Regions from separate parts of the Serratia sp. NCCP-200 genome, predicted to be linked through region 1. Evidence: riboswitches for the same ligand, from Rfam matches in the RefSeq annotation. Region 1 holds a riboswitch; each other region holds the start of a gene.
The links. A riboswitch is a leader RNA that binds a small molecule or an ion and turns the genes downstream of it on or off. The one in region 1 is predicted to bind thiamine pyrophosphate.
Positions count from the first base shown of each region.

Region 2: it holds a riboswitch for thiamine pyrophosphate, as region 1 does, so the genes downstream of both, thiM (hydroxyethylthiazole kinase) here and thiC (phosphomethylpyrimidine synthase ThiC) in region 1, are expected to answer to the same signal.
Region 3: it holds a riboswitch for thiamine pyrophosphate, as region 1 does, so the genes downstream of both, thiB (thiamine ABC transporter substrate binding subunit) here and thiC (phosphomethylpyrimidine synthase ThiC) in region 1, are expected to answer to the same signal.

Region 1 is NZ_BAAKUJ010000013.1:3,474-13,996, forward strand. Features, by position in the region: gene AC6HVW_RS24770 (DUF1481 domain-containing protein) at 49-687, opposite strand; gene hupA (nucleoid-associated protein HU-alpha) at 755-1,030, opposite strand; gene AC6HVW_RS24780 (YjaG family protein) at 1,220-1,810, opposite strand; gene nfi (deoxyribonuclease V) at 1,862-2,545, opposite strand; gene hemE (uroporphyrinogen decarboxylase) at 2,562-3,626, opposite strand; gene nudC (NAD(+) diphosphatase) at 3,664-4,431, opposite strand; gene AC6HVW_RS24800 (Rsd/AlgQ family anti-sigma factor) at 4,533-5,045, shown strand; TPP riboswitch at 5,150-5,272, shown strand; gene thiC (phosphomethylpyrimidine synthase ThiC) at 5,390-7,333, shown strand; gene thiE (thiamine phosphate synthase) at 7,326-7,979, shown strand; gene AC6HVW_RS24815 (HesA/MoeB/ThiF family protein) at 7,969-8,718, shown strand; gene thiS (sulfur carrier protein ThiS) at 8,715-8,915, shown strand; gene AC6HVW_RS24825 (thiazole synthase) at 8,917-9,696, shown strand; gene thiH (2-iminoacetate synthase ThiH) at 9,696-10,523, shown strand, end outside.
Region 2 is NZ_BAAKUJ010000001.1:208,789-219,311, forward strand. Features, by position in the region: gene glsA (glutaminase A) at 1-538, shown strand, start outside; gene AC6HVW_RS00995 (APC family permease) at 541-1,842, shown strand; gene AC6HVW_RS01000 (MarC family protein) at 1,847-2,509, shown strand; gene AC6HVW_RS01005 (MFS transporter) at 2,586-4,007, opposite strand; gene AC6HVW_RS01010 (YgdI/YgdR family lipoprotein) at 4,132-4,347, opposite strand; gene AC6HVW_RS01015 (phosphoethanolamine transferase) at 4,428-6,014, opposite strand; gene rluF (23S rRNA pseudouridine(2604) synthase RluF) at 6,328-7,131, opposite strand; TPP riboswitch at 7,244-7,335, shown strand; gene thiM (hydroxyethylthiazole kinase) at 7,372-8,166, shown strand; gene thiD (bifunctional hydroxymethylpyrimidine kinase/phosphomethylpyrimidine kinase) at 8,163-8,963, shown strand; gene AC6HVW_RS01035 (inhibitor of vertebrate lysozyme family protein) at 9,246-9,704, shown strand; gene gutQ (arabinose-5-phosphate isomerase GutQ) at 9,776-10,523, opposite strand, start outside.
Region 3 is NZ_BAAKUJ010000005.1:265,680-276,202, reverse strand. Features, by position in the region: gene ilvN (acetolactate synthase small subunit) at 1-52, opposite strand, end outside; gene ilvB (acetolactate synthase large subunit) at 56-1,750, opposite strand; gene ivbL (ilvB operon leader peptide IvbL) at 1,864-1,977, opposite strand; gene thiQ (thiamine ABC transporter ATP-binding protein ThiQ) at 2,066-2,770, opposite strand; gene thiP (thiamine/thiamine pyrophosphate ABC transporter permease ThiP) at 2,757-4,364, opposite strand; gene thiB (thiamine ABC transporter substrate binding subunit) at 4,340-5,326, opposite strand; TPP riboswitch at 5,383-5,501, opposite strand; gene sgrR (HTH-type transcriptional regulator SgrR) at 5,539-7,200, opposite strand; gene sgrT (glucose uptake inhibitor SgrT) at 7,293-7,466, shown strand; gene AC6HVW_RS17770 (sugar efflux transporter) at 7,614-8,801, shown strand; gene AC6HVW_RS17765 (DASS family sodium-coupled anion symporter) at 8,945-10,417, shown strand; gene leuD (3-isopropylmalate dehydratase small subunit) at 10,470-10,523, opposite strand, start outside.

The sequences.
Region 1 (10,523 bases):
ACTCTTTGAGATACCAGCAGGCTCTGTTCGCAGGGCCTTTTTTATGCGCTAAAGGGTGTCTTTGGTGGGTTCCCAACTGCAGAAGTCATTATTTGCCACCAATAACAGCTCACGACCTTCCGGCCCATCTAACCAGGCTACGTTCACTGGCTGACTGCTGTTGGCCGCACGCCGCATGATCCACTCTTCAGCCTGTTGGTCCAAACCCGGCTTCACAACTTCGCCGTTGCACAGCTTCACCGCGCCTTGCTGCCAGTGCCCTTGTAACAGCCGTACTCGACCGGCATTAAGCGCATCGCTCAATTCCAGTATCCGCCGGGCCTGATATTGATAGAGCACAACTTCATCGTTGGAGAGTTTCTGGCGCTGAGTGGCCAGTTGGCGCTGCATAAAGCTGACGGTACCGTTGGCGGTGAAACGCAGTTGAATAGAGTCGCGATCGCCATCCGCATCGTTGCGTTTGATTTGGTACAACACACCATGCTGATATTCATACAGCGTTGTGACGGTACCCGGCCCGCGATAAGGGCTGTAGACACTCAACAGCGCCACTGGCCGCTGCTGGCCGTCATCCATCCTCCACACCCGCATTACCCCCTGATCGGCCACAAAGCCGCTGGCGGTAAAGGTTGGCGGGGCAGAACGGAAACTACAAGCACTCAAGGCAGCGACAACCGTAGCCGCCATGAGTGCCCGTTGAATAAACAAAAGGGGCGCCAACGCCCCCCTGTTTAAACCTTTCTGGAACACGCGATTAAGACTTAACCGCGTCTTTCAGTGCTTTACCAGAAACGAACGCAGGCACGTTAGCTGCTGCGATTTTGATTTCTTTACCAGTCTGTGGGTTGCGGCCAGTGCGCTCGCTACGATGGTTTACCTTGAAAGTACCGAAACCAACCAATTGTACTGCATCACCTTCTTTCAGGGACTCAGTAATGGCAGCCAGGGTAGATTCCAGAGCCAGCTTAGCTTGAGCCTTGGAAAGGTCAGCCTTCTCTGCGATTACGTCAATCAGTTGAGTCTTGTTCATAAGTTATCCTTACAGTGTGTTTATCGTTTGCAAAGCATCGAGTGCGACGGATATGCCGATGGACAGCACTCTCCTGCATACACGCACCGATAGCCACTTTTTTTTCGCCCCCCAAATGTAGACCAGACAGGGTGCGGATGTGAAGCCTTAAGGCACGACAAATCAGACGTTAAATCACGTTTTCTTGCCTTATTGCGTTAAATTTATCCCAATGTTACTCACCGCGGCCTCGCGCAGGTCAGATCGTAACCCTTTGATCAGATCCAGATCACGCTCTTCGCAGGCGGCCAACAGGCGGAAAATCTCCCATTGAATGTCCCATTCTTCCTCAACGGCAGGCAAAATTTTCAGCTCTTCGTCGGTCATTTCTTTGCCAGCCTGGGTCATTTCCAACATCGCCACGGTGCGAATTGAGGTTTCGCTGATGGCAATGGCGTGCTCCAACGTCTCTCCGCTGAGGCGCGAATGGATCAATTCCCCTAATGCGATGCAGGCATCGATCGCTGGGTAAACGCCATAAAGATCGTAATCTTCTGCCGACGGGATCGCCTCTTCCAACTTTTCCAGTTGGCTGTCAAAGTTGACCTTGGCGTCTTTCACCACCAGCGTTTCCCAGACCAAGTCCAGGATACGGCGATAAACGGCCGGGTCACCAAATTCCGTCTGCAGGCAGAACATCTGGTAATTCGGGTACATACGCTCGCACAGGCAGGCCATAAAGGTCAAATGCTGCCAGCTTTCCAGCTTTTCCAGGCGTAAATGAATCGGGTTACGTAGCATTGTCTACTCTCTTACTCATTATCTGCCGCGCAGTGTACCCGAAATCGCTCATTACGACACCTCTGGATGCTGCTGTAACCAGCGTACAAAGGCCGGACGACGTGAGGCAATGGCATCGGCCCAACGCGTGGGCTCCGGCAAGCGGTAGCCTGCCATGCAGCGTTGCACCCAGGCCAAAGCGCTGTCGGTGCTCACGCGATGGCCCGTGGCGATAAATAACGGATTACAACGCTCTTTGCTTCTCCATACCCATCCCAGCTGTTCGCCCTTGTCCTCCAGCGCGGCCAGCGAGCCAACGGTAGCGTCCAGCGGGGAAAATTTACCACATAAACGCTTCTTGGCCACGCCAATGGTTGGCACGTTGACCAGCAGGCCAAAGTGGCTGGCGACCCCCAAACGTCTCGGATGGGAAATGCCATGGCCATCGACAAAGATCAGGTCGGGCTTCTGTTGCAGTTGCTCCCAAGCGGCGATTAGCGCAGGGTATTCGCGAAACGAGAGAAATCCGGGGATATAGGGCATGGTGGTGCTGATACGGGCGATCTGATACTCCACCAGCTCGAGTGAAGGATAGCGCAGGATAGCAATGGCGGCGCGTGTTACCGCGCCTTCTTGTTCAAAACCGACGTCCGCACCGGCGATAAACGCCGGTGGGTCTTGCAAAAAATCATCGTGTCGAATGACTTCCCCGGCGCGCCTTAGCTGTTCGGCGCGCAGAGCCTGAGTATCGATCACAGCGTCTCCTTGCGGTTTAGCGGTGGTATTTGGCCGACAGCGCATGCACCGCTTCAACGAAGGCCCCGGCATGTTCCGGTGGCACGTCTTGATGAATACCGTGGCCAAGATTGAAGACATGACCTTCGCCCTGGCCAAAACCGGCCAGAATGGTTTCCACTTCCTGGGCGATGCGTTCCGGTGCGGCGTATAGCATGGAAGGATCCATATTCCCCTGCAGCGCGACTTTATCGCCCACACGGCGGCGCGCATCGGCAATATCGGTGGTCCAATCCAGGCCCAACGCATCGCAACCGGTGGCCGCCATCGCTTCCAGCCACTGGCCGCCGCCTTTGGTGAACAGCGTCACCGGCACCCGGCGTCCGTCATTTTCACGCAGCAGGCCATCGACGATTTTATGCATATAGTGCAGTGAGAATTCGCGATAATCACGGCCCGTCAGCACGCCGCCCCAGGTATCGAATACCATTACGGACTGCGCCCCGGCTTTGATTTGGGCATTGAGATACAGGATCACACTGTCTGCCAGCTTATCCAGCAGCAAATGCAGCGTCTGCGGCTCGGCGTACATCATTTTCTTCAGCTTGGTGAATGCCTTGCTGCTGCCGCCTTCGACCATATAGGTCGCCAACGTCCATGGGCTGCCGGAGAAACCGATCAGTGGCACTTCACCCTTCAATTCACGGCGGATGGTGCGCACCGCGTTCATGACATAGCCCAGCTCGTCTTCCGGATCGAATGCAGGCAGCTTCTCCACATCGGCACGGCAGGTGATTGGCGAAGAAAAACGCGGGCCTTCCCCGGTTTCGAAATAGAGCCCAAGCCCCATGGCATCGGGAATGGTGAGAATGTCGGAGAACAGGATGGCGGCGTCCAGCGCATAACGGCGCAGGGGCTGTAATGTCACCTCACAGGCCAGTTCGGCATTTTTGCACAGCGACATGAAATCCCCGGCCTGAGCACGGATGGCTTTGTACTCTGGCAAATAACGACCGGCCTGGCGCATCATCCATACAGGGGTGAGATCCACCGGCTGGCGCAGCAGCGCGCGCAGGTAGCGATCGTTCTTCAACTCATTCATTTCTTGGGCTCCCTTGATTATCTGCCGACATTGTACATTATTCTGCCCGACACAGCGCCACGGTGTCCTCGATCAGGCGGCGCGCCACGGTACCAGGCGGTGGCAGCAGCGGCAGTTGGTCATAGCGATACCAGCCCGCATTGAGCAACTCTTTAGGATCGTGGCGCAGTTCACCGCCCTGATACTCGGCCATAAACGCCATCATCAGCGAATGAGGGAACGGCCAGGGTTGCGAAGTCACGTAACGCAGGTTGGTAATGGCGATATTACTTTCTTCCATCACCTCGCGCGCTACGGCCTGCTCCAGGGTTTCCCCCACCTCCACAAACCCCGCCAGCACGGTATGGATCCCCCCACGGTGACGCACATGCTGTGCCAGCAGGATCTCATCATTGCGGCGGATAGCGACAATTACGCAAGGGGCAATCTGCGGGTAATAACGTTCGCGACAGTTGTCGCACAGGCAAGCGCTTTCGGTGCGGCTAAGGTGCATCTCATGACCGCAGTAGCCACAGAACCGGTGCGAGCGATAAAAGTCGGCCAGCTGTACGCCGCGCCCGGCCAGTTGGAACAGGCCGCGATCGAGACTGAGCAGTTGCCGCACCGATCCCATCTCTTTCGGCATCGGCTGGCGCACCAGCCAGACCGGTGCCCCCTCCCATTCGCCAATTTGCCGAGCCGGTCGGCCTTGTAAGGAAAATAATGCGGCAGAACCAAACGGCAATTCACCGTTTGGTAACCAAATTTTGCTTTCATGGCTGACGATCCACCAGCCATTTTCGTTACCCGTTAATGCAAGTTCCATATGTTGTTGCACAACCTCTGCTTCACTGGCAATCTAGGAATGCTCTTTGTTACATTTTATTAACTTACCACTTTTTCTTTCTCTTACACACGGAGTCAACCATGCTCAACCGATTGGAAAGCCTGACTCAGCGCGTTGGTGGCAGTAACGAATTAGTCGATCAATGGTTGCAGGCACGCAAGCAGCTACTGGTTGCCTACTGCAGTTTAGTCGGCATTAAACCCAACAAAGAAAAGCATACGCCGCTCAATGAAAAAGCGCTGGAGAACTTTTGCCATAATCTGGTGGATTATCTCTCTGCCGGGCATTTTCACATTTATGACAAAATTATCAAACAAGTGGAAGGATCCGCCAGCCCCAAAATGGCGCTAGCCACCAAGTTCTACCCCAAATTACAGGCCAATACCGAAGCCGTGATGGCGTTCCACGACCGCTACACAGAAGTCGATATCGATGACGTGTGTGAAGAACTCAATCAGGCGCTGTCAGATATCGGCGAAGCCCTGGCATCACGTTTCGCCTTGGAAGATCAATTGATCCAACTGGCGACAGAAACCTGGCAGCAGGGCCAGCCTGGCACCAATAATACTGAATCTATGTCTCATCCAGCCTAATTATCCCCCCATAGATTTCAAGCCGTAGCTAGGCAGCCAACAACGCTACGGCTTGAAAGATGACGGGGGATGGCTTGTAGTTTTTGTTTACCCTCTTATACTGAGGGCTCTTGTCGGAGTGCCTAGCGCTGATTTTTCATTAAATTGGCCAGGCTGAGACCGTTAATTCGGGATCCGCGGAACCTGATCGGGTTAATACCCGCGAAGGGAACAAGAGTAATCTATCGCCATAGGCAAGATGCTCCCGCCAGGGGCTGTGCCTGCCTTACCGGCTACCATCATTACTCCCTCCGAGCTCCAGACAAGCAATTTTCCACACATCACTACACTGATAGGAATTTGCTATGTCTACCGTGAACCAACCTCGTGCCCGTAAACAGCAGCGTGACCAAGCGCAAGATTTTATCGACTCTCTGCAAGGCGTTACCTTCCCTAACTCACAGCGGATCTATCTCGCAGGGTCGCGCAGCGATATTCAGGTACCCATGCGTGAGATCCAGCTCAGCCCGACGCTGATTGGCGGCAACAAAGACCAGCCCCAATATGAACAGAACGAAGCCATTCCGGTGTATGACACCGCAGGGCCGTATGGCGATCCGCAAGCGTTGATCGACGTACATCGTGGCTTGGCCAAGGTGCGAGCGGACTGGATCGCCGAACGTGCCGATACCGAAGCGTTAAGCGGCGTCAGTTCCGGCTTCACGCAACAACGGCTGGCGGATGTTGGGTTAGACCATCTGCGCTTTGAGCACCTGCCGCTGCCCCGCAAAGCCCTGCCGGGTAAATGCGTTACGCAGTTGCATTACGCTCGCGCCGGTATTGTCACCCCAGAGATGGAATTTATCGCCATTCGCGAAAATATGGGCCGTGAGCGCATTCGTGGTGAAGTGCTGCGCCACCAGCATCCCGGCCAAAGCTGGGGCGCCAATCTACCGGAAAATATCACGCCGGAATTTGTGCGCCAGGAAGTGGCCGCTGGCCGCGCCATCATCCCCGCCAACATCAACCACCCGGAATCCGAGCCGATGATTATTGGTCGTAATTTCCTGGTGAAGGTGAATGCCAATATCGGCAACTCGGCGGTCACCTCTTCGATCGAAGAGGAGGTCGAGAAGCTGGTGTGGTCAACCCGCTGGGGCGCTGACACCGTGATGGATCTCTCCACGGGCCGTTATATCCACGAAACCCGTGAATGGATCCTGCGCAACAGCCCGGTGCCGATTGGTACGGTACCGATCTATCAGGCGCTGGAGAAGGTGAACGGCGTAGCGGAAAACCTGACCTGGGAAATGTTCCGCGATACCCTGCTGGAACAAGCTGAGCAAGGCGTCGATTACTTCACCATTCACGCCGGGGTGTTGCTGCGCTATGTGCCAATGACCGCCAAACGCCTGACCGGCATTGTCTCCCGTGGCGGCTCGATCATGGCGAAGTGGTGCCTGTCGCACCATCAGGAAAACTTCCTCTATCAGCACTTCCGCGAGATCTGCGAAATTTGCGCCGCTTACGATGTCTCGCTGTCACTCGGCGACGGCCTGCGCCCGGGCTCGATCCAGGATGCCAATGACGAAGCGCAATTTGCCGAGCTGCATACGCTGGGCGAATTGACCAAGATTGCCTGGGAATATGATGTGCAAGTGATGATCGAAGGCCCAGGCCACGTGCCGATGCAGATGATCCGCCGCAACATGACCGAGGAGCTGGAACATTGCCATGAAGCACCGTTCTACACGCTGGGGCCATTGACTACCGATATCGCACCGGGTTACGACCATTTCACCTCCGGGATCGGCGCGGCAATGATCGGCTGGTTCGGCTGTGCGATGCTTTGCTACGTGACGCCGAAGGAACACCTGGGGCTGCCTAACAAAGAAGACGTGAAACAGGGGCTGATCACTTACAAGATCGCCGCTCACGCCGCCGACTTGGCAAAAGGCCATCCGGGCGCACAGATCCGCGATAACGCCATGTCCAAGGCGCGCTTTGAGTTCCGTTGGGAAGATCAGTTTAACCTGGCGCTGGATCCACAAACCGCCCGCGCCTATCACGACGAAACGCTGCCGCAAGAATCCGGCAAGATCGCCCACTTCTGCTCCATGTGTGGGCCGAAGTTCTGCTCCATGAAAATCTCCCAGGAAGTGCGTGACTATGCCGCCGCACAAGAGGCAGCCAAACCGATCGAAGTGCAACTAACCGGGATGGAGAAAATGTCGGCTGAATTCCGCTCACGCGGCAGCGAGCTCTACCACAGCGCGGCCAATTTGCAGGAGGAGATAAATAATGACTAACCTCACCTCTCCCTTCCCTGCAACACCGCACAGGCTGGGTTTATACCCGGTTGTCGACAGCGTTGAATGGATCGCCCGCCTGCTGGAGGCAGGCGTTACCACTATCCAGCTACGCATCAAAGATCTGCCAGACGAGCAAGTAGAGGCGGACATTGCCGCCGCCATTGCCCTTGGCAAGCGCTATCAGGCCCGGCTGTTTATCAATGATTATTGGCGGTTGGCGATTAAGCATGATGCCTACGGCGTCCACCTGGGGCAGGAAGATTTGGACACCACCGATCTGGCAGCTATCCATCGTGCAGGATTGCGCTTGGGCGTTTCCACCCATGACGATGCCGAGCTGGCCCGGGCGCTCGCCGTCAAACCTTCCTATATCGCACTGGGGCATATCTTCCCAACGCAAACCAAGGATATGCCCTCTGAACCGCAAGGCTTGGCCGAGTTGCAACGCCACGTCGCGGGATTACAGCAGTATCCAACAGTCGCCATTGGCGGGATCAGCATCGAGCGCGTCCCCGCCGTGCTGGCTTGCGGCGTTGGCAGCGTGGCGGTGGTCAGCGCCATCACCCAGGCACCAGACTGGCGCGCCGCTACGGCAACGCTGCTGCAACTGATTGAAGGCAAGGAGTCGCGCGATGCTCAATGACCAAGAGTTCTTGCGCTACAGCCGGCAGCTACTGCTGGAAGACGTCGGCCCCGAGGGGCAGGAAAAGCTGAAACAAGCCACGGTGCTGATCGTCGGGTTGGGGGGACTAGGCTCTCCGGCGGCGCTATATCTCGCTGCCGCTGGCGTTGGTATCTTGCTGTTGGCCGATGATGACCAGCTACACCTCACCAATCTGCAACGGCAAATTCTGTACCGCACTGGTGATATCGCCGCCAACAAGGCTCAGTTGGCGAAGCACCACTTGCAAGCACTGAACCCTCTGGTGGAGTCGATCGCGCTGGAGCAACGCCTGCAAGGGGCTACGCTGAGCGATGCGGTCGCCCGTGCCGATCTGGTGCTCGATTGCAGCGACAACATGGCCACCCGTCATGCGGTGAATGCCGCCTGCATCCAAGCCAGCGTGCCGTTGATCAGCGGCAGCGCGGTGGGGTTCAGCGGCCAGTTGCTGGTTATCGAACCGCCTTATGCTCATGGCTGTTATGCCTGCCTCTACCCGGAACAAACCGAACCGCAGCGCAACTGCCGCACGGCGGGCGTGCTCGGCCCGGTCGTCGGTGTGATCGGAACGCTGCAGGCGCTGGAAGCGATAAAAATGCTGGCTGGGCTACCCTCTTCCCTTAGCGGCAAGCTGCGCCTGTTCGACGGTAAGCAGCAAAGCTGGAGCACCCTGCAATTGAGCAAAGCCAGCACCTGCCCCCTCTGCGGAGAGCCAGCATGAAGATCACCCTCAACGATCAACCGCTGGAGCTGGAGCAGCCGTTAAGCATTGGCACATTGCTCGAACGGCTGGAACGCCACCAGCCAGGCAGCGCATTGGCGATCAACCAGGTCATCATTCCACGCAGCGACTGGGCCACCCGTCAGGTGCAGGACGGTGATGACATCTTGCTGTTTCAAGCGATTGCCGGAGGCTGACATGCTGCAAATCGCCGATACCACCTTTACCTCACGCCTGTTTACCGGCACGGGGAAATTCGCCACGCCCGAATTAATGCTGGCTGCGCTACAAGCCTCCGGCTCACAACTGGTCACTATGGCGATGAAACGCGTCGACCTGCGAGGCGGGAATGACGCCATTCTGGCACCGCTGCAACGGTTGGGCGTGAAATTACTGCCCAACACTTCAGGGGCAAAAACGGCAGATGAGGCGGTGTTTGCCGCCCGGCTGGCGCGTGAAGCACTGGGGACTCACTGGGTCAAACTGGAAATTCACCCAGAAGTGAAATACCTGCTGCCAGATCCGATCGAAACGCTCAAGGCGGCGGAAACCCTGGTCAAACAGGGCTTTGTGGTGCTGCCTTACTGCGGTGCCGATCCGGTGCTGTGTAAGCGGCTGGAAGAAGCGGGTTGTGCCGCCGTGATGCCACTTGGCGCGCCGATCGGTTCTAACCGTGGCTTACTGACCCGTGATTTCCTTGAGATCATTATTGAACAGGCCCAAGTGCCGGTAGTCATTGATGCCGGGATCGGTGCCCCAAGCCATGCGTTAGAGGCGATAGAACTGGGAGCCGATGCGGTACTGGTCAATACCGCCATCGCCGTGGCGCGGGATCCGGTGCAAATGGCCCGTGCTTTCCGCCTGGCACTGGAGGCCGGAGAGTTAGCACGCAACTCAGGGCTAGGCAGCCGCCAGTCTATCGCTTCAGCATCCAGTCCGCTGACGGCGTTTCTCAGCCATTCAGAGGAGACACGCTGATGGCCAGTGATTTTAGCGAGCGCCTGCTCGGGTGGGATTGGGATGACCTGACGCTGCGCATTAACAGCAAAACGGCGCGTGACGTTGAGCAGGCACTCAATAGCCCCAAGCTGACGCGGGAGGATTTTATGGCGCTTATCTCCCCTGCAGCTGCCCCTTATCTGGAGCCCCTGGCGCAACGAGCACAGCAGCTCACCCGCCAGCGTTTCGGTAACGTGGTGAGCTTTTATGTGCCGTTATATCTTTCTAACCTGTGTGCCAACGATTGTACCTACTGCGGCTTTTCGATGAGTAACCACCTCAAGCGCAAAACGCTGGATGCGGCAGAGATCGAACGGGAATGTGCGGCCATCAAGGCGCTAGGATTTGAGCATCTGCTGCTGGTGACCGGGGAACATCAGCGCAAAGTCGGCATGGATTACTTCCGCCAGCACCTGCCCGCCATTCGCCGCCATTTCAGTTCGCTGATGATGGAAGTACAACCTCTGGCACAACAAGACTACGCTGAGCTGAAAACCCTTGGGCTGGACGGTGTGTTGGTCTATCAGGAAACCTATCATCCCGCGACCTATCGGCAGCACCATCTGCGTGGCCAGAAACAGGATTTTCATTGGCGGTTGAGTACACCGGATCGTCTGGGGCGCGCCGGGATCGACAAGATCGGCCTGGGGGCGTTAATCGGGCTTTCCAGCAGTTGGCGCACGGACTGCTATCTGCTGGCGGAGCATCTGTTTTATCTGCAACAGACTTACTGGCAGAGCCGTTACTCGATCTCGTTCCCTCGCCTACGGCCCTGTGCCGGTGGTATTGAGCCGGCCTCGATCATG
Region 2 (10,523 bases), on a different contig from region 1:
AAACCGCTGGTCGCGTATTCTTGATATGCAACAGCAGCTAGCGGGGGCACAGATCGCACTCTCTGACGAGGTGAATGATTCAGAGCAAACGACCAACTTCCATAACCGTGCGATCGCCTGGTTACTCTATAGCGCCGATGCGATGTACTGCGATCCAATGGAAGCCTGCGATGTGTATACCCGCCAATGTTCAACGCTGCTTAATACCATTGAATTAGCCACTATGGGGGCGACAATTGCCGCTGGTGGTATTAACCCCGTCAGCAAAAAGCGAGTGCTGACAGAGTCTAATACGCCCTATATTTTGGCAGAAATGACGATGGAAGGGATGTATGGCAGTTCCGGTGATTGGGCGTATACCGTTGGATTACCGGGTAAGAGTGGTGTTGGGGGGGGGATCCTGACCGTGGTACCCGGTGTTATGGGGATTGCTGCGTTCTCGCCTCCTCTCGATCCCGTTGGTAACAGCGTCCGCGGGCAAAGAATGGTTGCGGCTGTTGCCCAGCAAATGGGGTATAACCTTTATCGGAGCCGTTAATTATGAACAGGCCGCTGGTTTCTGCGAGTGGAGATAAATCCCTGACGGTTTTTAATGTTGCCGCGCTTGGCATTGGTGCCATGGTGGGGGCCGGGATTTTTGCGTTACTCGGTCAGGCGGCTCTGTTAGTTCATTCGGCAACCTGGCTGTCGTTTGCTATCGGTGGGGTGATCGCGTTATTTGCCGGTTACGCGTATTCCTGTCTCGGCGCGTTTTATCCTAGCCGGGGCGGGATTATTACTTTTTTCCAGCACGGATTACCGTCTACTGTCCTGAGTAACATGTTGTCGTTGCTCTATTTGATCACGCTTGCGCTGACAATTGCGATGGTTGCACGGGCTTTTGGTGCATACGCGCTCCAACTGTTTCACTCCGACCCCTCCTCGATTTGGCTGCTCCGTACTTATTCAGGTGGGGTCATATTGGCTCTGGTGCTGGTAAATATTATCAGCACTAAGGTGGTGGGGCGTACCGAAAACGTTCTGGTGGTCATTAAGCTTGCTATTTTAGCTGTCCTCATCCTTGCTGGCATAATGACCATCAAACCGCAGATGTTGGAAATTCAGCAGATACCTAGCGCGCAAACCTTGTTTTCTAGCGTAGGGCTCACGTTTTTTGCCTATGCAGGGTTTGGCATGATGGCCAATGCGGCTGACAAGGTAGCAGACCCGCATCGTACGATGCCCAGAGCTTTCATGCTGGCGATTGGTGTGACCATCGTATTATATATTTCGTTGTCCCTGGTGTTGCTGGGCAACGTTTCGGCATCAGATTTGGCTAAGTACGCAGATACCGCTGTGGCCCAGGCGGCTTCTCCCATTTTGGGTCCGATTGGTTTTACTGTGGTGGCTATTGGTGCCTTGCTGGCTACCGCTTCGGCGATTAATGCCACGGTGTTTTCCGCATTCAATATTATGTCCAGTATGGGAATGAACGGCACGCTGCCTGCGATGTTCAAACAGACACTATGGCGGCAGGCGACGCGTGGCAATATTGTTGCTGCGATAGTCGTACTGGTTCTTTCCCTCTCCTTGGATTTAGGTTCGCTAGCCAATGTTGCCAGTGCGACATTTTTAATCTGCTATTTAGCCGTTTTTTTCGCCGCATGGCGGTTACGCCTGCAAATTAATGCCTCCTCCATTTTAATCTTGTGTGGCGGTGGATTAATGTTATTGGTATTTGTCGGCTTTATTTATAGCCTGATGCAGCAAGGGCTGAAAGAAGCGATAATTATTTTTGTTGCGCTGGTCATCAGTTGGCTATTTGCGTTAAACGCCAAGCGTAAATCACATGTCCTGGAGTGATCTCATGGAAGCCACGTTGGTGCAGTTTTTGCTCTTGTATATCACCTTCCTAGCCATGTTCAGCCCGCCCGCAACCATGGCCGCTGCGGCCACTATACTGGGAGGCGTATCCAACAAGGTTTTGCGACGTGTAGCGTTGCGCGTGTCGCTGGCCTATGTAGTAGTGATGTTGATCGTGATCTGGCTGGGCAATTACATGTTGACAGCATTAGGGCTCAGCACCCATGCGTTAAGCGCCACCGGTGGGGCAGCCTTGCTCTTTCAAGGCTGGCCGTTGATGACGCGTGGCACTAAAGCCGATCAAAGTAATGCGGTGTTAAACAGCGACAGCCCGAAAAATGCGGATGATTTGGCGGTGGTGCCGTTGCTATTTCCGATATCGATTGGTGGCGGGACGATTGCCGTTGGGATTTCGTCGGCGGCACATAATGATACTTTTGCGGGCATGATGCTGCTTTCGGCCGTGATCCTGGCAATGGCACCGACCATTGCCTTAACGTTTTTGATTTCTGGCCCGCTGCATGGGCGGCTTTCCACTGGTGCCATGGACACGATTGCACGTATTTCTGGCATTATTCTGGTTGCTCTGTCATTGCAATTGCTGGTATCTGGCCTGACTGGGTTAGTGACGTCGGCGTTGCACGGCACGGTTGTAAAAACCCTTTGAGGGTAAGCTAATACGGGTAGCTCAAGTGCCGTGGTGGGTCCCTCTTCTTTTGGGAGAGGGGACCCACCGTATCCCCTCATTCCTCGTTATGGCGAGCAGTCAGATTTGCCCCGTCTTGTTCCGAGAGCTTGAAGAAAATAAATCCAGAGACAATGGTTATTACCCCGAGAATAACGAAAGTCACTCTGAATGAATCCACCAGATCCAGATGCATGGGATCGGCAGGCGCCTGAAACATCCTCAACAGCACTGCGCTGATGGCAACACCGAATGTGGTAGAGAGCTGCTGGCTGACAGACATCAAACTGTTACCGCTGCTGGCCTTCTCATCATACAGGTCAGCAAGGGTAAGGCTGCTCATGGCGGTAAATCGCAGTGAGTTGACGAAACCGATCAGGAACAGGTTTATCGCCAGGAAGTATATTGGCGTATTCTGGTCAAAGAGACCCAGGGCCATGATGGCCATGCCGACAAAAAACGTACTATAAATTAGCACATTGCGATAACCAAAACGGCGGAGGATCGGGGTGACCAGCTCCTTCATGATCATCGCCGCCAGGGCGAGTGGGATCAGCATCAAGCCCGAATGAATGGCCGAAAACCCTAACGCCAGTTGCAACATTAAAGGGAGCAGGAAAGGTATGGCCTGCGCCCCCAAGCGTGATGCAAAGTTGCCTGCCAACCCGATACTAAAGGTTTTTACCTTGAATAACTCGAGAGGAAAGATCGAGCTTTTGTGAAAAACTTTGAGGTTTTTTCTGGCATGAGTGACGTACACATACAGCAGCAGCACCCCTGGGATGAACAATAAGATAGGGTAGTGTATGCCTTCGCCATCACTCATCATTTCAAGGCTTAAGGTCGTAATAATAAACGCCAGGGAAACCAAAACCAGCCCCTTGACGTCCAGGTCTGTCGATTTGCCACGAATATTCGGCATGAATTTCAGGCTGAATATGATCCCCAGAATACCGATAGGCACGTTAATCAGGAATATCCAGTGCCAGGTGAACTTTTCGACTAAAAACCCACCTAGCACTGGGCCAAGGAAGGGGCCCGCCAGCCCTAAAAGGGTAGATGTGTTTAGCGCCTTGAGAAAATCTTTTCTATCAAACGACTTTATCAGCGTCAGCCTGGAGACGGGAACCATCATGGCTCCTCCAACCCCTTGAAGAACCCGGGATACGTCCAGCCAGAACAAGGATGTGGAGCTGGCGCTGCACAAGGAGCCGATAGAAAAGAAGGTCAGGGCAAAGATAAATACGTTTCTGGTGCCGAACTTGTCGGAGAGAAAGCCGCTAGCCGGGATGAAAAGCGCCAAGCTGAGGGCATAGCAAATCACTGCCGACTCCATGCTCAACGGTGATTCATGTAAGTCTGCCGCCATCTTTGGCAGCGCAGTGTTGAGTATTGAGGTATCAAGGGCCTGCATAAAATATGCAACCGCTGCAATCCATGGCAAGGCTTTGTGCATAGTAGGAGTAATCGCAGTTGCCATCTAAATTCGCTCACCAGGCGGGTTATCTATTGATAGTAGAACAGCCACTTGATGAGCGCGAATGCCAATTTTGCACGTATGGTTTCTGAAGGAACCGATAAAAGTCACACAGCCGCAGGGAAGGCTATTTTTTTACTATTCCGGAAATATCATTGGTATTGATCAGATGATAGTCGCCGTTCATGCCGGTATAGCTGGTCATACCGCTACTGCGGTCAGTGTCAGGTTCACCGTGAGCCTGTAGGATATCGCCATATTTAGTCGTGATAATGTAGTCACTGGTGCAACCCGTCAGCGCCACTGTTAGGACAATGAGAGGCAGAAAAGTCAGTTTTTTCATTGGTCAACAGGCTCTTTCATTTTAACTGCTTCATATTACAGACGAAGTGGCCCGAGATGCAAAGGCTACCTTGTTACACCTCAGCGCGTTTGTGTTTCAAAGATATCCGTCGGCAAATGGGTGTAGTCCACCTTCTTGAGCTTAAAGTTGGTGATATAGACGGGGCCGGCTTTTTGCTCGGAAAGAAACGAGTATTTCGGCGTCAGCTCTTTGGTTTTGATCCCGGTCCACGAGGCGAAAAAGGTCAGGAAGTCATTGGCCGAACGAGGGGCTTTAATCAGGCGGTGTGCGGTGTCATCGCTGGAAAGCACCATAAAGGGGACCTGAAAATTTTGCTGAAACTGGTCATCGTGGGCCAGATATTGCACCTGGGTACCGCGCTCTTTAAACGCCAGACCGTGATCGGAGAAGTAGACCATTGAGAAACTTTCCCCGGTGTCGCGTAACTGCTGATAGAGCTGTTTCAGCAGGTTGTCAGTTTGCGTCATGGAGTAAAGATAGCAGGAGGTCTCTTTGGATTGCACAAAGTCCGCGTACTTCCCCTGAGTCCGGTCGCAGGCTTGCGGATGTGAACCCATCAGGTGCAAGACGATCAACTGCGGGTTAGTGCTGCTCGGGGCGGCAAAAACCTGAGCGGTCATTTTGAGCAGCGTTTCATCATGGGTATTCTTATCCGCTTCAAAATCACCGTTTTTCAGGAACTGCACTTCATCGGCACGTTTGGCAATGCTGGCGATAGCGGTGTCATATTCACCAATTTGGCCTTGGTTGGAGAACCACCAGGTCTGAAAACCTGCCCGATTGGCCAACGTGACGAAGTTATCCTGATACTGCGGTTTGCCGTTAATGACACGGGTTAACGTTAAGCCGAGCGATTTCTGTGTTGAGCCGCTGGCCGCAATATAGTTAAGCAACAGAGTACCGTTTACGTGGCTGGCGAAGGGGGTATTGTCCCAGTGCCCACCAAACGCCCCTAAGGCATCTCGCCGCGCGCTTTCGCCGATCACTACCATGTAGATATGATATTTCGGTTTCACCGCCAGCACGTTCCAGGAATCTTTCAGCTGTGAAAACGCCTGCATACGGGCTTTTTCATCAATCACTTCCTGGTTATTGGCGATCACATCTCTGACGAAACGAAACACGGGATAACCAGAGTCGGTCAATTTAAACACGCCACCGTACGCCAGATTCTGTACTGGCGTGACAAAAAAGCAGACCACGCTGATGGTGAGACATAAGCTCTGGAGGGTGTTCCAAGCGCCTTTCGGGGTTGGCTTACGGCGCAATGCGATAATACCCAGTGCCAGAATAAACAGGGACACCAGATAGCTGTACCACGGGAAGATGGTCAATATCTCGCTGGACTCTTCCACCGTGGTCGAGTGTAACGCCAGCAGGGTATTAAAATTGGGCGAGCCATAGGCCTGAGAAAATGGGAAATACATGGCGGCGATGAGGCTACACAGCCCGATCACACTCTTTTGCAAGCGCGGGCTGAGGCGCCACAGCAGCAGTAACACACAACTGAACGCCACGGCATACAGCAGACTAAATGGGTAGCCGAGGGCGAAGTTGATCAGCAGCGACTGCAGGAAATAAAAGCCTGTCCACGGGGTTAGGGTGACGTCACGCGCTGCCAAGGTATCTTTAACCGTTGAATTCATGTTTACCGAAATTTATCAAATGCCGTGTGGTAACTCTGACAAGAAAAGAGTCATAAATCCGTTTGGTAGACGGAAAGGGGAGGAGGGATAGACCGCATCCAGCGAGCCGCAACATGTACCCGGATGCGAGAAGATAGAGCCGAATGAAAACAAGATCAACTGATAATTATCGGCTGTTTTGAGAGGTTGATTGCAATTTCGAACGGAATGAGAGGTAAAGGTAGGAAGGTGCGGATTTTCAAGAAAAATGCAGACCCTTCAGTGAGGACGGATCGCTATCGGTACGCCCCATTTCTGGAATAACGCAATCAGGTTAATCAGTGATTGCCGGAGTTGGAGTAACGCTACTGTCGCTTAAATCTGGCGTTATTGAAGCGGGGGCGGAAATATCCTCAGACGAGGAGTGTTCAATCAGCTCGTATAACTCGATCCGTTCATCAGCGGTAAAATCCCGCCATTCGCCCATCGGCAACCCTTGCAGAGCGATGTTCATAATACGTTCGCGCTCAAGCTTGATGACTTTATAACCAAAATATTTGCACATGCGGCGGATTTGGCGGTTAAGCCCTTGCACCAGGGTGATGCGAAACACCTGCGGGGCTTCTTTCTCTACTAAGCATTTTTGAGTCACCGTGCCCAGGATGGGGACGCCCGCACTCATGCCCTGAATAAACTCATCGGTCACCGGTTTGTTGACGGTCACCAGATACTCTTTTTGGTGATTGTTGCCAGCACGGAGGATCTTATTGACCAGTTCGCCGTCATTGGTCAGGAAAATCAGCCCTTGGGAGTCTTTATCCAGGCGCCCGATGGGAAAGACGCGTCTGGTGTGATTAACGAAATCACCAATGTTATCCCGCACGTGCTTCCCCATGCTGGTGATGATGCCAACAGGCTTATTCAGTGCGATAAGCACTAGATCGTCCGCATCACGCGGTTCGATCGGCTGGCCGTTAACTGTCACCACATCCCCGACCAATACCTGAGCACCCAAGGAGGCTAACTTGTCGTTGATGGAAACGTTGCCTTGCTTGATGTGGCGGTCGGCAGAGCGACGAGAACACATGCCGCTGTCGCTAATGTATTTGTTAAGGCGGATAGATGAGTGAGTGAGCATGGTTTCCCCGTTAAACGCGAACTATACATTATCTGGGGGAGACGGCGTCTCCTTTTTATTTTTTGACGCTATCGCGTGATTGACCTCACTGGCCACAGCCTCAATAATGGCAAACGTCGACTCGGGGTGCCCCTAGGGGCTGAGAAATTACCCGTATTACCTGATCTGGATTATGCCAGCGTAGGGATGTCGCGGTATCTCAACCGGTACCCGCCCTCTTGAACGCCGGTTGGGAGCATTATGTTTACTCGACCTGATGTGTTACCCGGCATCCGTGCCGCGGCCTGCTTTAACCAATTTAAACGCCAACCTCCATTGATCCACTGCCTGACCAACGAAGTGGTGCAAGAGCTGACGGCCAACGTGCTGCTGGCGTTAGGCGCTTCGCCAGCCATGGTGGTGGAACCGGAAGAGGCCGCGCAGTTCAGCCGCGTGGCTGATGCGCTGTTGATCAATATCGGCACCCTGCACGCATCGCGGGCAGAGTCGATGTTAGCCGCCATCGAGGCTGCCAATCGTGCTGAAAAGCCCTGGTTACTGGATCCGGTTGCCGTTGGGGGATTGGAATACCGAGCAATCTTCGCCCGCCGCTTGCTCACCCTGCGGCCTGCGGCGATCCGTGGCAACGCGTCGGAAATCATTGCCTTGAGCGGCCTGCAGACCAGCGCCCGTGGTATGGATAGCCAGGATGACTCGCTGGTGGCGTTACCCGCAGCACGCGTATTGGCGCGTAATTGCGGGGCCATTGTGGCCGTCACCGGTGAGACAGACTACATCACCGATGGTGAGCGAGACTGGGCCGTCACCGGTGGCGATGTATTAATGACGCGCGTGGTGGGGACGGGCTGCGCGCTTTCGGCCGTTGTGACAGCATTTTGCAGTTTGCCGGGCGATCGGCTGGATAACGTTGCCACCGCTTGCCGGGTGATGGCGCTATGTGGTGAAAGGGCCACGGCGCGGTGTTCTGGCCCTGGCAGCTTTACTGCCGCCTTCCTGGATGCCCTCTACCAACTGCGCATGGAGGATCTGCTATGAAACGGATTAACGCTCTCACCATCGCTGGCACCGATCCTAGCGGTGGAGCCGGTATTCAGGCCGATCTGAAAGCTTTCTCCGCATTGGGGGCCTATGGCACCAGCGTGATCACCGCGCTGGTGGCGCAGAACACCCGTGGCGTGCAGTCGGTATATCATATCGAACCGGCATTTGTGGCCGCCCAACTGGATTCGGTACTCAGCGATGTGCGTATCGACAGCGCTAAAATCGGCATGTTGGCTAATGCCGACATCGTGCAGGCGGTGGCCGAGCGCCTACGCCATTACAAGCTGCCTTATGTAGTGCTGGATACGGTGATGCTGGCTAAAAGTGGTGACCCGCTGTTGGCACCGGAAGCGGTGGAGTCCATCCGCCGTGAGCTAATGCCGTTGGTTTCCATTATCACGCCGAACTTGCCAGAGGCGGCGGCTTTGCTGGCCTGCGCTCCGGCACAAAACGAATCGCAAATGCGCGAGCAGGGACAGGCGTTGTTAGCGATGGGCTGTCAGGCGGTGTTAATGAAGGGGGGCCACCTAAGTGAAGAGGAAAGCCCAGATTGGCTATTTACCCCCGGCTTTGAGCAGCGCTTTAGTGCGCCGCGCATAGCGACCAGGCACACGCACGGCACCGGTTGCACCTTATCTGCGGCACTGGCTGCTCTGCGCCCGCGCCACCCAAATTGGGCCGATACCGTAGCTGCGGCAAAAAACTACCTGCAACAGGCTTTACAGCAGGCCGATAGCCTGGAGGTGGGGCAGGGTATTGGGCCGGTACACCATTTCCATGCATGGTGGTGAGCCAGAGATTGAGTTTATGCTGGCGAAACTGGTGGCGACATTAACCAAAGGTATTGGGTGACAAGCTGAGAAACGTTGCCACAATGTCGGAAGAAATGTCGGAAGAAATGTCGGAAGAAATTTTACCGCCGCTTCCAAGAAGGAAAGCGGCTAATCAGGGTTGGGGCAACCAAAAAAAGGTATTGGCAGGTTGTCTGACGAAAAACGCTGAGCCAACTTTCCCGTTTAATTGTGGTCTGAGCTACTTGGAGCTACGCTTTTGATTTACCGAGGGAGGAGACCATGATAGGAAAAAAGAGGTTGCTGGGAGCCTTGGTTGCGACCCTGCTTGGATTTAGCACCGGCAGTTTTGCCGAACAGATTATCACTGCCTCAGATCTGATCCAGCAACCGGGCTACCAAACCAGTTGGAAAAATATGGTGAAGGGCCAGGCACAGTTACCGGGTTGGGCGCGCAAAGGGATCGGCACTTCCACACCAGCCGAAACCGTCACCTGGCAAGGGCAAAGCTACCAGATCGGTAACATCTGCAAGCCGCATGACTGCGCCAATAACTTTATGATTGTGGCTTTTAAAGCAGACAAGTCCCAGGCTTGGGGCGTGCGGGTTGAAGTGCCCAATAAGCCGCAGGCCATCGACCATCCGAAGCAATACGCCAAATATCAATGGCTGGGTAAACCGGATGATCAGATGAAAGCGTTGCTGAAGAAACAGTTTGAGGGCAATCCAGACTGGAAGTAACGCTGCTGAGGGGGAAAGCTACGCGCCAAGGTAGTTAAGCGGGCGTAGCATGCTACGCCCCCTACGTGATATCAGCCGATCCCGGCCTGATGCAGGTCGTGCAGGTTGATTGCACCTACCAGTACGCCATCGATATCCACCACCGGAGCCGCGCTGATGTGCTGTTCGTGCAGCGCTTCCAGGGCTTCCCCGGCACGCCACTGTTCTGGCAAGCGGTAGCCGGGGCGAGTGATCGCCGGGCTGAGGCCGTCATTGAGGCTATTACCCTTCACCAACCAGCGGCGCAGGTCACCGTCGGTAAACACGCCCACCACTTTTTGCTGTGCATCACATACGGCTACCAGGCCTAGCCCGGTACGGCTCAATTCCAGCATGGCTTCCATTACGTTGGCACTTTCTTGCACCATCGGCAGGCGATCGCCGGTACGCATCAAGTGATGGACGCGATTTAGCAGGCGAGCACCCAGGCTGCCACCGGGATGGGAACGGGCAAAATCTTCGGCATTAAAACCGCGCTGGCGCATCAGGGCCATCGCTAATGCATCCCCCATCATCAGCGTAGTCACTCCGCTGGAAGTGGGTGCCAGGCCCATCGGGCAGGCTTCACGTTCAACGCTGATATCCAACGTACAGGCAGCACCCAGTGCCAGCGGCGACTCTTTGCCACCGGTCATGGCAATCACGGGGATCTTGCTCTCTGCCAGCAGCGGCAGGATCAGATCCAGCTCTTTGGCGCGGCCTGAATAGGAGATGAAGATCACCACATCATCGGCGCCGATCATCCCCAAATCGCCATGCAAGGCTTCCGCCGGATGGACG
Region 3 (10,523 bases), on a different contig from region 1:
TCCGTACCGCCAACTCCAGGATCACCTGTGGATTCTTTTGTAGTGATTGCATGGCTTATTCTCCAATCATTTCGATGTTGGCGGCACCTGGTGGCACCATTGGGTAGACTTTTTCGTTGATATCGATCAGCGCGTGGATCAGGCAAGGGCCAGGGCGTTGGATCGCGGCCAGCAGCGCAGCCTGTGGATCTGCCTCGGCATTCAAATCGCAGGTGTCCAGGCCAAAACCGGCGGCAATTTTCAGGAAATCTGTACGCTTTGGATAGGTGGCGGCAAAGATATGCTGTTGATAGAACAGCGTCTGCTGCTGGTGTACCAATCCCAAGGCCTGGTTGTTCATCAGGATGATTTTCACATCCAGATTATGCTCAACGGCGGTCGCCATCTCCTGAATATTCATCATCAGGCTGCCGTCACCGGAGAAACACAGTACCTTGCGCTGAGGCTCTGCCAGTGCAGCACCAATCGCAGCAGGCAAACCAAAGCCCATGGTACCCAAACCGCCGGAGGTCAGCCACTGGCGCGGGCGGCTCAGTGGATAAGCCTGGGCTACCCACATCTGATGCTGGCCTACATCGGTGGTGATAATGGCGCTTTCGTCCACGCAGCGTGCTGCGGCCTTAACCAGCCCGTAATGGCTCAATGGATCTGCCACGTTTGGCATGTTGATCGGAAATTCACGTTTCAGATCGTTAACGGTGTTCATCCATTCGGTACGCGGCTGTGCTTCGATCATCGGTAACAGCTGTTGCAGCACCTGGCCGACGTCGGCATGGATGGCAATATTGGCCTGTTTCACCTTACCCAGCTCGGCACGGTCGATGTCCACGTGGATAATCTTGGCATTCGGGCAGAATTGCTCGGTTTTACCGATTGCCCGGTCGTCGAAGCGGGCACCCAACACGATCAGCAGATCGGCTTCTTGCAGGATAAAGTTGGTGCTGCGCGCAGCATGCATCCCCAACATACCTAATGACAGAGGGTGTTCTACCGGCATTGCGCCCAATGCCATCAGCGTCATGGTGGTTGGCAGGTTGGAACGCTCAGCCATTTCCAGCGCCGGTTTATGGGCTTCTGCGCAGATAATGCCGCCGCCCAGATACAGAATAGGCCGCTTGGCCTGGTTGATCATGGCCGCAGCCTGTTCAACCTGCTTGCTGTCAAAGGCCGGTGGTGCGTCTGGTACGGCCATTGGCGGTAATGAATCCCACTCAATTTCGGCGGTTTGCACGTCTTTCGGGATGTCGATCCACACCGGGCCTGGGCGGCCGGATTCGGCAATGCGGAACGCGTCGCAGATCACCTGCGGCAGATCGCTGACATCGCGGACCAGATGGTTGTATTTGGTGATGGGGATGGAAATACCGTAGGTATCCACTTCCTGGAAGGCATCGGTGCCGATCATTGAGGAAGATACCTGGCCGGTGATGCAGACCAGCGGGATTGAATCGAGCTTTGCGTCGGCAATGGCGGTCACCAGATTGGTGGCTCCCGGGCCGCTGGAAGCGATACAGACCGCCGCCTTGCCGTTGGTACGTGCCATGCCCTGCGCCATAAAACCGGCCCCTTGCTCGTGGCGGGCCAGCACGTGCTGGATGACGGTGCTTTGGCTCAGAGCATCGTACAGCGGCAGCGCTGCGCCACCGGGAATGCCTGCAATAGTGGTGATACCCTGACGCTCCAGCAGATGCACGATCAGCTGTGCGCCGGTAATACGTTGGCCTTGGTGTGGCGTGCCCGAAGTTGCCATGTGCCTATCCTTTTCTCTGGGCCGGTTAGCTTTTCTGGGCAGGGGGACTAAAACAAGAAACCCCGCCCGGTTTGCGCCGGCGGGGTTTGGGAATCGATGCGTTGATTCGGACCCTACGGCGCGTTGCCGACGACCACCACCACACGCACGACGACCACCGCGGCTGGTAGCGCGGTTGTTAGTAGGGTCGAGGTCAGCGAGGATGCGATCACAGGGAGCCTTATCATCAGTAGTAAAACACAGAATTTTATAAAACCACAGGTGCAAAATTCGCACAACAGGTTTATTGGTTCAGCATAAAAAACGCGTGGTAGATCACGGTTTAACCGGAATACCCAACACCTTGGCTTCCGGTGCGCTACCGCTTACCAATGCCTGCGTCGGGCCGTCGTAATAAATCCGGCCATCCACGACCAGCAAGGTACGCGGCGCGATGCGGGCGGCATCCTCAAGATTGTGTGAAACCATCAGCAGCGTGAGTTGGCGCTGGTCGCAGACGTTTTGCAGCAGTTGCAGCATCTCACTGCGCAGTGCAGGATCGAGTGCAGAGAAAGGCTCGTCGAGCAGTAGGATCGGCTGCTGGCGGATCAGGCAACGCGCCAAGGCTGCCCGTTGCCGTTGCCCGCCGGAAAGCTGTGACGGCAGGCGCTGCAGATGCCCCTCCAATCCGACCTGTTGGGCAATCTGTGCCAGTTGTTCTTGCTGTGTGGCGGTTAGGCGCAGCCCAGGATCCAGCCCCAGGCCGATGTTTTGCCTGACCGTCAGGTGGGCAAACAGGTTGTTTTCCTGAAACAGCATCGACACCGGGCGTTTGGCAGGTGGCGAAGCGGTATGATCGCTTCCGTTGAGCCACAGTTTACCGCTGGCCGCCGGCAGGAAACCCGCGATCAGGCTTAGCAAGGTGCTTTTTCCTGCGCCGCTAGGGCCTAGTACCGCGACATGTTCTCCCGGCTGAATGCGCAGGTCAAAACGCATCGGCAGGTGTTCGTACAGATAGGTCAGTTTTTCAAGCGTCAGCATGGCGGCCCGGTAAACGTTCAATCAGAGTAAACAGCAGGAAACAGAGCAGCAGTAGCAGCAGGGCGGTCACGGCCCCATCGTTGCTACGGTATGCGCCAATCTGCTGATAGAGATAAAAAGGCAGAGTACGGAACTGCTCGTTGCCGAACAGCGCTACCACGCCGAAATCGCCAATCGACAGCACACAGGCAAAAGCCAAAGCCTGCGCCAGCGGGCGTTGCAATGCTTTCAGCTCGATCCAGCGCAGCCGCTGCCAGCCGTGGATATCCAGCGATAAGCAGAGCGGATTATAACGCTCGGCTAGATCGCGCATCGGATTTTCCAGCACTTTCAGCGCGTAGGGCACCGCCATCAACGCATTGGTGAGGATCACCAGCGCATACGGCGACTGCGGCAGCCCAGTGGTATCGCTTAGCAACAGGAAGAAACCGGTAGCCAGCACAATACCCGGCATCGCCAGGATCACCATGCCGCTCAGTTCCAGCGTTTGGCCCCAGGCGGCCCGTTGCCGCAGCTTCAGTTCACGGCTGCTCCACAGCAGCATCATGGTCAATACGACACATAAAATACCCGCCCCAAGTGCGATGCGCAGTGAGGTGAACAGGGCCTGCCAGAGAATGGGCTGTTGCAGCACGGTGACCAGCGTTTGGTTGGCACCGTCGATGATCACCGCCAGCAACGGAGGCAACAGCAACAATAGCGCTGCGGCAATCAATAGCGTATCGCTAATGCGTCGTCCCAGGCTGTCCTGCGGATCGCGCCAGCGCTGGGCGTGGGTATGGCCAACCGGTAGAGCCTGGCTCAAACGCTGGCTGAGCACCACCAGCCCCAGGCAACAAGCCAGTTGGATCAGCGCCAGCAGCGCAGCGCGGCTGAGATCGTAGTCGTAACTCAAGGCCTGATAGATCGCCAGCTCTATGGTGGTGGCCTGAGGCCCGCCGCCCAACGACAGCACGGTTGCGAAGCTGGCAAAACACAGCATAAACACCAGGGCCCCACTGGGGAGGATCTGGCGGCGTAACGCAGGCCATTCCACAAAGCGGAACTGCTGCCAGCCGTTCATTCCCAGCTGTGCGGCCAGTTGTCGCTGCTCGGTGGGAATGTTCTCCAGCGCCTGTAGCAGCAGGCGGGTGGCCAGTGGCATATTAAAGAACAGATGCGCCAGCAGAATACCTTGCAGGCCATAAGGCGAAAAACTGTAGTTCACGCCCAGCCAACCACACAGCGTTGCCAGCCAGCCTTGCCTGCCGTAGACGCTCAGCATGCCAAACACCGCCACCAGCACCGGCAGCACCAGCGTCATGGCGCACAGGCGCAGCAGCAGGGTGCGGCCAGGGAAGCGCCGTCGGTAAAGCGCCCGGGCCAGCCAGATGGCAGGCACTACCGAGATCACGGCGGAGAGCAGTGCCTGCCAAAAGGTAAAGCGCACTACGTGCCAGAGGTAGCTGTCTTGCCACAGGCTACGCCAATCGCTTTCCGGCGCATGACGCCACAGCGAGCCCATGGCCGCCAACGCGATCAGCAGGATCAGACCGGCGGCCATCAGCCCCGGCCATAACCAGCGGGGGATCAGTGGCTGACGGCGGTTTGCCATGCCCGGATCCAGTTACCACGCTGTTGTGCCACTTCCTCGGCGCTGAATTGTAATGCCGTTTGCGGCACGGTGATCTGTTCGAAACCGGCGGGCAGTTCCGTCTTGATCACCGGGTACATCCAGTTGCCAGTGGGAATGGTGTTCTGGAAGGCCGGGGAGACCATAAACTGCATGAAGCGCTCGGCCAGTTCTGGCTGTTTGCTGGCCTTTAGCTTGCCAGCGACTTCGATTTGCAGGTAGTGGCCTTCACTGAAGCTGGCCGCCGCATAGAGGTCTTTTTTCTCTTCGATCAGATGGTAGGCGGGGGAGGTGGTGTAGCTCAGTACCATGTCGCCTTCCCCTTTCAGGAACAGGCCGTAGGCTTCACTCCAGCCTTTGGTCACGGTGACGGTTTTCTTCGCCAACTGTTGCCAGGCGAGCGGTGCTTCGTCGCCATACACTTTCTGCATCCAGAGCAGCAGGCCAAGGCCAGGTGTGCTGGTACGCGGATCCTGATAGATGATCTTCAGGGGGCGATCGCTGCTCACCAACTCTTTCAGGCTGGTCGGCGGGTTCTTCAGCTTGTCTTTGTTGTAGACGAAAGCAAAGTAGCCATAGTCGTAGGGAACGAAGGTCTGGTTGTGCCAGCCACCGGGAACGGTGAGCTTGCTAGTATCGACTTGGCTGGCGGTGAACAGATCGGTTTGCTGCGCGGCTTGCAGCAGGTTGTTGTCCAGGCCCAAAACCACGTCGGCGGCGCTGTTCTTGCCTTCCATTCTCAGGCGGTTGAGTAACGACACGCCGTCTTCCAGCGCCACGAATTTCAATTCGCAGTCACATTCGGCCTCAAAGGCTTTTTTTACCGCAGGGCCCGGGCCCCAGTCGGCAGCGAAAGAGTCGTAGGTGTAGACCGTCAGCGTTGGCTTGGCCAGGACCGGCATCGCCGCTAGCAATAATAAACAGGGCAGGTATTTTTTGACCACTTTGCACTCCTAATAATAAAGGGGCAAAGGTATCTGAGGGCTGGGTTAACGAAGGTTAACTCGCCATGCTCAAATCCCTCCGCCGGTATTGACCGGATCAGGTTCGACGGGTGTGCTCTCAGCGGAAAACCGTTGGCCAAAAATTGGCGGGTTCTCCGCACCCCGTTGAGTCGGCGCTATTGTAGAGGCTAAGCGGCGTGGGTGAAAGGCGATTATGCTTCCGGCGGCGCAAACCACGCAGATTTAAAATCGAACCAGCCGAGGGTATTCATCCGTACCCCACGCATGCTGCGTTGACCATGCAGTTGCAACCAGTGGTGGAATAAAGGATGCAACTGATGGCTGCTGACCAGGCGCTGGCAAAACTCGGCCATGGACAGTCGGTTTTCCCGCCACTGAGCGGCATCCTGCGCGATATCCTCCGTCAGACAGTGTTGTATCAGCGGTAGTTCGTACAGCGTGGCAAACAGTGAAAATTCCAGCGGCAGGGTGAAGTTGGCGCTACCTAACCACAGATCGCTTTGCGCCTTGCCCTTATGCCAGACTTCATAATCCACGGCCTGCACATTGAGTTTGATACCCTGTTCGGCTAGTAGAGAGGCGATAGCCTGCTTGATTGCGTGGAACTCGGAGTGTTCGTTATAGAAGGTCAGGGTCAATTCGGTTAAGCCCGCAGGCTTGGGCTGCTGCCCCAGCACGCGGTTATGCAACCAGCGCGGGAGAATGCCATAGGCCGGAGCCCAGTAACGCTGGTAGAGCGGCCCGGCGTGGCTGAGCAGCGCTATCGGGTTGATCAGTTCGCTCAGCCAACTGCGGATTTCCGGATTGGCCGCCAGTGCCGAACGCTGGTCGAACAACAGAAAATAACAGCCTTCTTCGAGGCGGCTTTCCAGCTCGTTCCTTCCGGTATCATCCCCTTGCAACTGTACGCCGGAGTGCGCCAGCTCTTCGGTGATTTCGGGTAATACCCAAATGTTGACCTCATCGATCAGGGCACGATAGCCAAAGTAGTCGTCAAAGGCATGAATTTTCATCTGGCTTTGGTTGTTGTGTATCACCCGATAGGGGCCGGTGCCAATCGGATGGCGGGCAAAATCCGGCAGGTTCTGCCATTCGCGCGGCAGGATCATGGCATGTACGCTGCTCAGCAGCCAGGGCAGCCAATAGTCCGGCGTGTGCAGATGTACATCGATGACATAGGGCGTAGGCGAGACGATCCTGTCGATATGTGAAAATAGCGGTTGTGGGATCAGGCGGTTGAGTGAATGGATAACATCTTCCATTTCCAGCTCACGGCCATGATGAAAATGGATCGCCGGGCGAAGATAAAAGCGCCAGTGTAAAGGGGTGAGCGTTTGCCAATGATGTGAAAGATCGGGCTCTAGTTCCCCATTTTCCTCATTTACCCGTGTCAGGCCGTTGAAAATCTGTCTTGCCAGGTGGGTTTCTGAACGACGCAGTGCCGAACCGGGCAATAGGTTGTAAAGCTGACGATAGTAGAGCACGCGCAGGATATGTTTCCCCTGGCGGAAGCTGCGCCCCAGTTGGGAAAGCAGCATTTGGCGTACTACGTCTTTATCGCCCACCAGTTGGACCAGTTGGTCGATGCGATCCTGTTCCAGCAGCTCCTCGGCGCGTTGTTGTTGCAGTGCCAATCCGGTGTAGTGGAAGCTGAGCAGCGAACGCTTACCCCGGCCGGACTCAGCCTGCCAGGTAAGCCAACCCTCGTGCTGCATGGCTCCCAGCAGCGAACGAACATGGCGGCGGGAACAACTGAGCACCTCTGCCAACTCTTGCAGCGTGGTTTCGGTGGTTTGGCCATGGCAGCGTTGCCACAGGCGGATGAACTGTTGTTGCAGGCGTGAGGTGGACATAAAAGAGGAACTCTCTGGCATCAAGTCGTCAATTTATCTTTCCCTATATTACGCCGATAATGAGGGCAGTTGAATCAGCGGAGGGATAACAAATGACGGTTCTGTTAACTAAACAGTTTTATCAGCGTTATTTCACCGCTATCCGCCGCCAGCAGGCCGATTGGCTGCAGGTGGTCCCTGAACAGGCGCGGCTGGAGATGCTGGCCCACTTGACCCAGTGGCACATCGCCACGCTGAGCGACAAGCAATACCGTGAGCGTATCTGACGTTCACCGCAAAAGTGATTCTGAGTAATGGTGCTTTTCACCAGCCAGTGGGGTTACCCACTGGCATTTTTATCTGCCGTCTTTACTTCCTTCGGCAATTTTCCTTCTGTAGCATAGCCTTCTTTATTTCTGGATAGGGATATCGCTATGAGTTTCAGACGCTGGTTACCGCGCCGTTTTAATCCCGTTTTTGCCGCCTTCCTGCTAATAGCCTTCCTGACCGGTATTGCCGGAGCGCTGCAAGCCCCCACGCTGAGCCTGTTTCTGACCACTGAGGTAAAGGTGCGGCCGCTATGGGTAGGCATGTTCTATACCGTGAATGCCATCGCCGGGATCATCGTCAGCTTCCTGTTGGCCAAGCGTTCGGATACCCGTGGCGATCGGCGCAAGCTGATCTTGGTATGCTGTGCCATGGCCCTGGCCAACAGCCTGTTGTTTGCGTTCAACCGTGATTATCTGACGTTGATCACCGTAGGTGTACTGCTGGCCGCGATTGCCAATACCGCCATGCCACAGATTTTTGCCCTGGCGCGTGAGTATGCGGACAGCTCGGCACGTGAAGTAGTGATGTTCAGTTCGGTGATGCGTGCTCAGCTTTCACTGGCCTGGGTGATCGGTCCGCCGCTGTCATTTATGTTGGCACTGAACTACGGCTTTACCGTGATGTTTATGATTGCGGCGCTGATTTTTGCCGTCAGCGTGCTGTTGGTGTGGCTGATATTGCCTTCGGTGCCCCGTGCCGACGTTGAGATCAGCGTAGATTCTCCGCCTATTGCGCCAATCAGCGCCTGGCGCGATCCCGATGTGCGTCTGCTGTTTGTGGCTTCGATGCTGATGTGGACCTGCAACACCATGTATATCATCGATATGCCGCTGTACATCACCGCCGATCTGGGCTTGCCTGAACGGCTGGCAGGTTGGCTGATGGGCACCGCAGCCGGGCTGGAAATCCCGGCTATGCTGCTGGCGGGTTATTACGTCAAACGCTTTGGCAAACGCAATATGATGCTGTTTGCTGTGGCGGCAGGCGTGCTGTTTTATGCCGGGCTGGTGCTGTTCAAGTTCCAGTCGGCCCTGATGGTATTGCAGCTGTTCAACGCGGTGTTTATCGGCATTATTGCCGGGATCGGCATGTTGTATTTTCAGGATCTGATGCCGGGGCGGCCTGGTGCCGCGACCACCATGTTTACCAACAGCATTTCGACAGGGGTGATCCTGGCCGGTGTACTGCAAGGCGCGCTGGTAGAAAACTTTGGGCACTATGCGGTTTACTACCTGATTACTCTGCTTGCCATCCTGGCGCTGTGGATGTGTGCCAAAGTTCGTGAAGTGTGAGCTGTAACACCCGGTTAGTTGATACATATCATTGAGGAAACCGCTCCATTCTCACTAAGATAAACGGACTCAGAGCGTGAGCTTCACGCTCTTATCCATCTTGCTATTAAGATGCCGATCCCGTTGATAAAAGTGGGTATGTTATGGATAAACTAACGCCGCTCAAACCCGTTCCCTCCCTCTGTGCCGTTATCGCCGCTTTGCTGATCTGGTTTGTGATCCCTGTTCCAGAAGGGGTGGCACCGAATGCCTGGCATTTGCTGGCACTGTTTATCGGGACCATCATTGCCATTATCGGCAAGGCGATGCCGATCGGCGCCGTATCCATCATTGCCATTGCGCTGGTGGCTGTGACCGGAGTGACCAACCCTGGCAAGCCGGGGGCCGCGCTGGACGATGCACTGAGTGGGTTCTCCAACCAACTCATCTGGCTGATCGGTTTCTCAATCATGATCTCTTTGAGCCTGAATAAAACCGGCCTGGGGTCGCGCATTGGTTACTACTTTATCTCGCTGTTTGGCAAAAAAACGCTGGGGATCGCCTATGCGTTAACCCTGGCGGAAACCGTGCTGGCCCCGGTTACGCCGAGCAATACCGCCCGTGGCGGCGGGATTATCCACCCGATAATGAAATCGATAGCGGACAGTTTTGGCTCCAAGCCCGAGCTGAATACCTCCGGCAAGATTGGCCGCTATCTCTCGCTGGTGAACTACAACATCAACCCGATTACCTCGGCGATGTTTATCACCGCAACTGCGCCTAACCCGCTGATTGTCAATCTGATCGCCAAAGGGGCCGGTTCCGAGTTCGAACTCACCTGGGGCATGTGGGCGGTAGCGGCGCTGGTACCGGCGATCTGTTCGCTTATCGTCATGCCGCTGGTGGTTTATCTGCTGTATCCACCGGAAATCAAAAGCACCCCGGATGCGCCATTGTTTGCACAGGATAAGCTGCAAACTCTGGGGCGGATAACCCTGCCAGAGAAAATCACGCTGGGCGTGTTTGCTCTGTTGCTGATGCTGTGGGCCGGGGTTCCGGCGATGATTTTTGGCCCTGCACTGGCAGTTAACCCGACGACGGCTGCGGTAATTGGCCTGGCGATCCTGCTGGCAACCGGCGTACTGAGCTGGGACGACGTGCTGAAGCACAAAGGGGCCTGGGATACCGTGGTCTGGTTTGCCGCCTTGGTGATGATGGCGACCTATCTCGGTAAACTGGGTCTGATTGGCTGGCTGTCACAAACGGTAGGCTCGGGTATCGATCATATGGGGATGAGCTGGGTCGGGGGGACCATTTTGTTAACGCTCGTCTATCTCTATTCGCATTACTTCTTTGCCAGCACCACCGCGCACGTGACCGCCATGTTCGCCGCGTTCTTTGCCGCAGGTATTGCCCTTGGTGCGCCTCCGGCTCTGCTTGGCTTGATCCTGGCCTTCTCGTCTTCACTGATGATGTCGTTAACACATTATGCCACCGGTACCGCGCCGATCATCTTTGGGTCGGGTTATGCCACCCTGGGGGAATGGTGGAAAACCGGCTTTATCATGAGCGTGGTCAACCTGCTGATCTGGGCACTGATCGGGGGAGTATGGTGGAAGTGGCTGGGTTATTGGTGATTTAGAAGAAATCTAGAAGGGCGCAGCGAGTGAGCTGCGCCCCTAAGCGAAATTAGTTCAGAAACGCCGGTTGCTGCGCCTCGTAGCGGGAAATCTCCGCTTCATG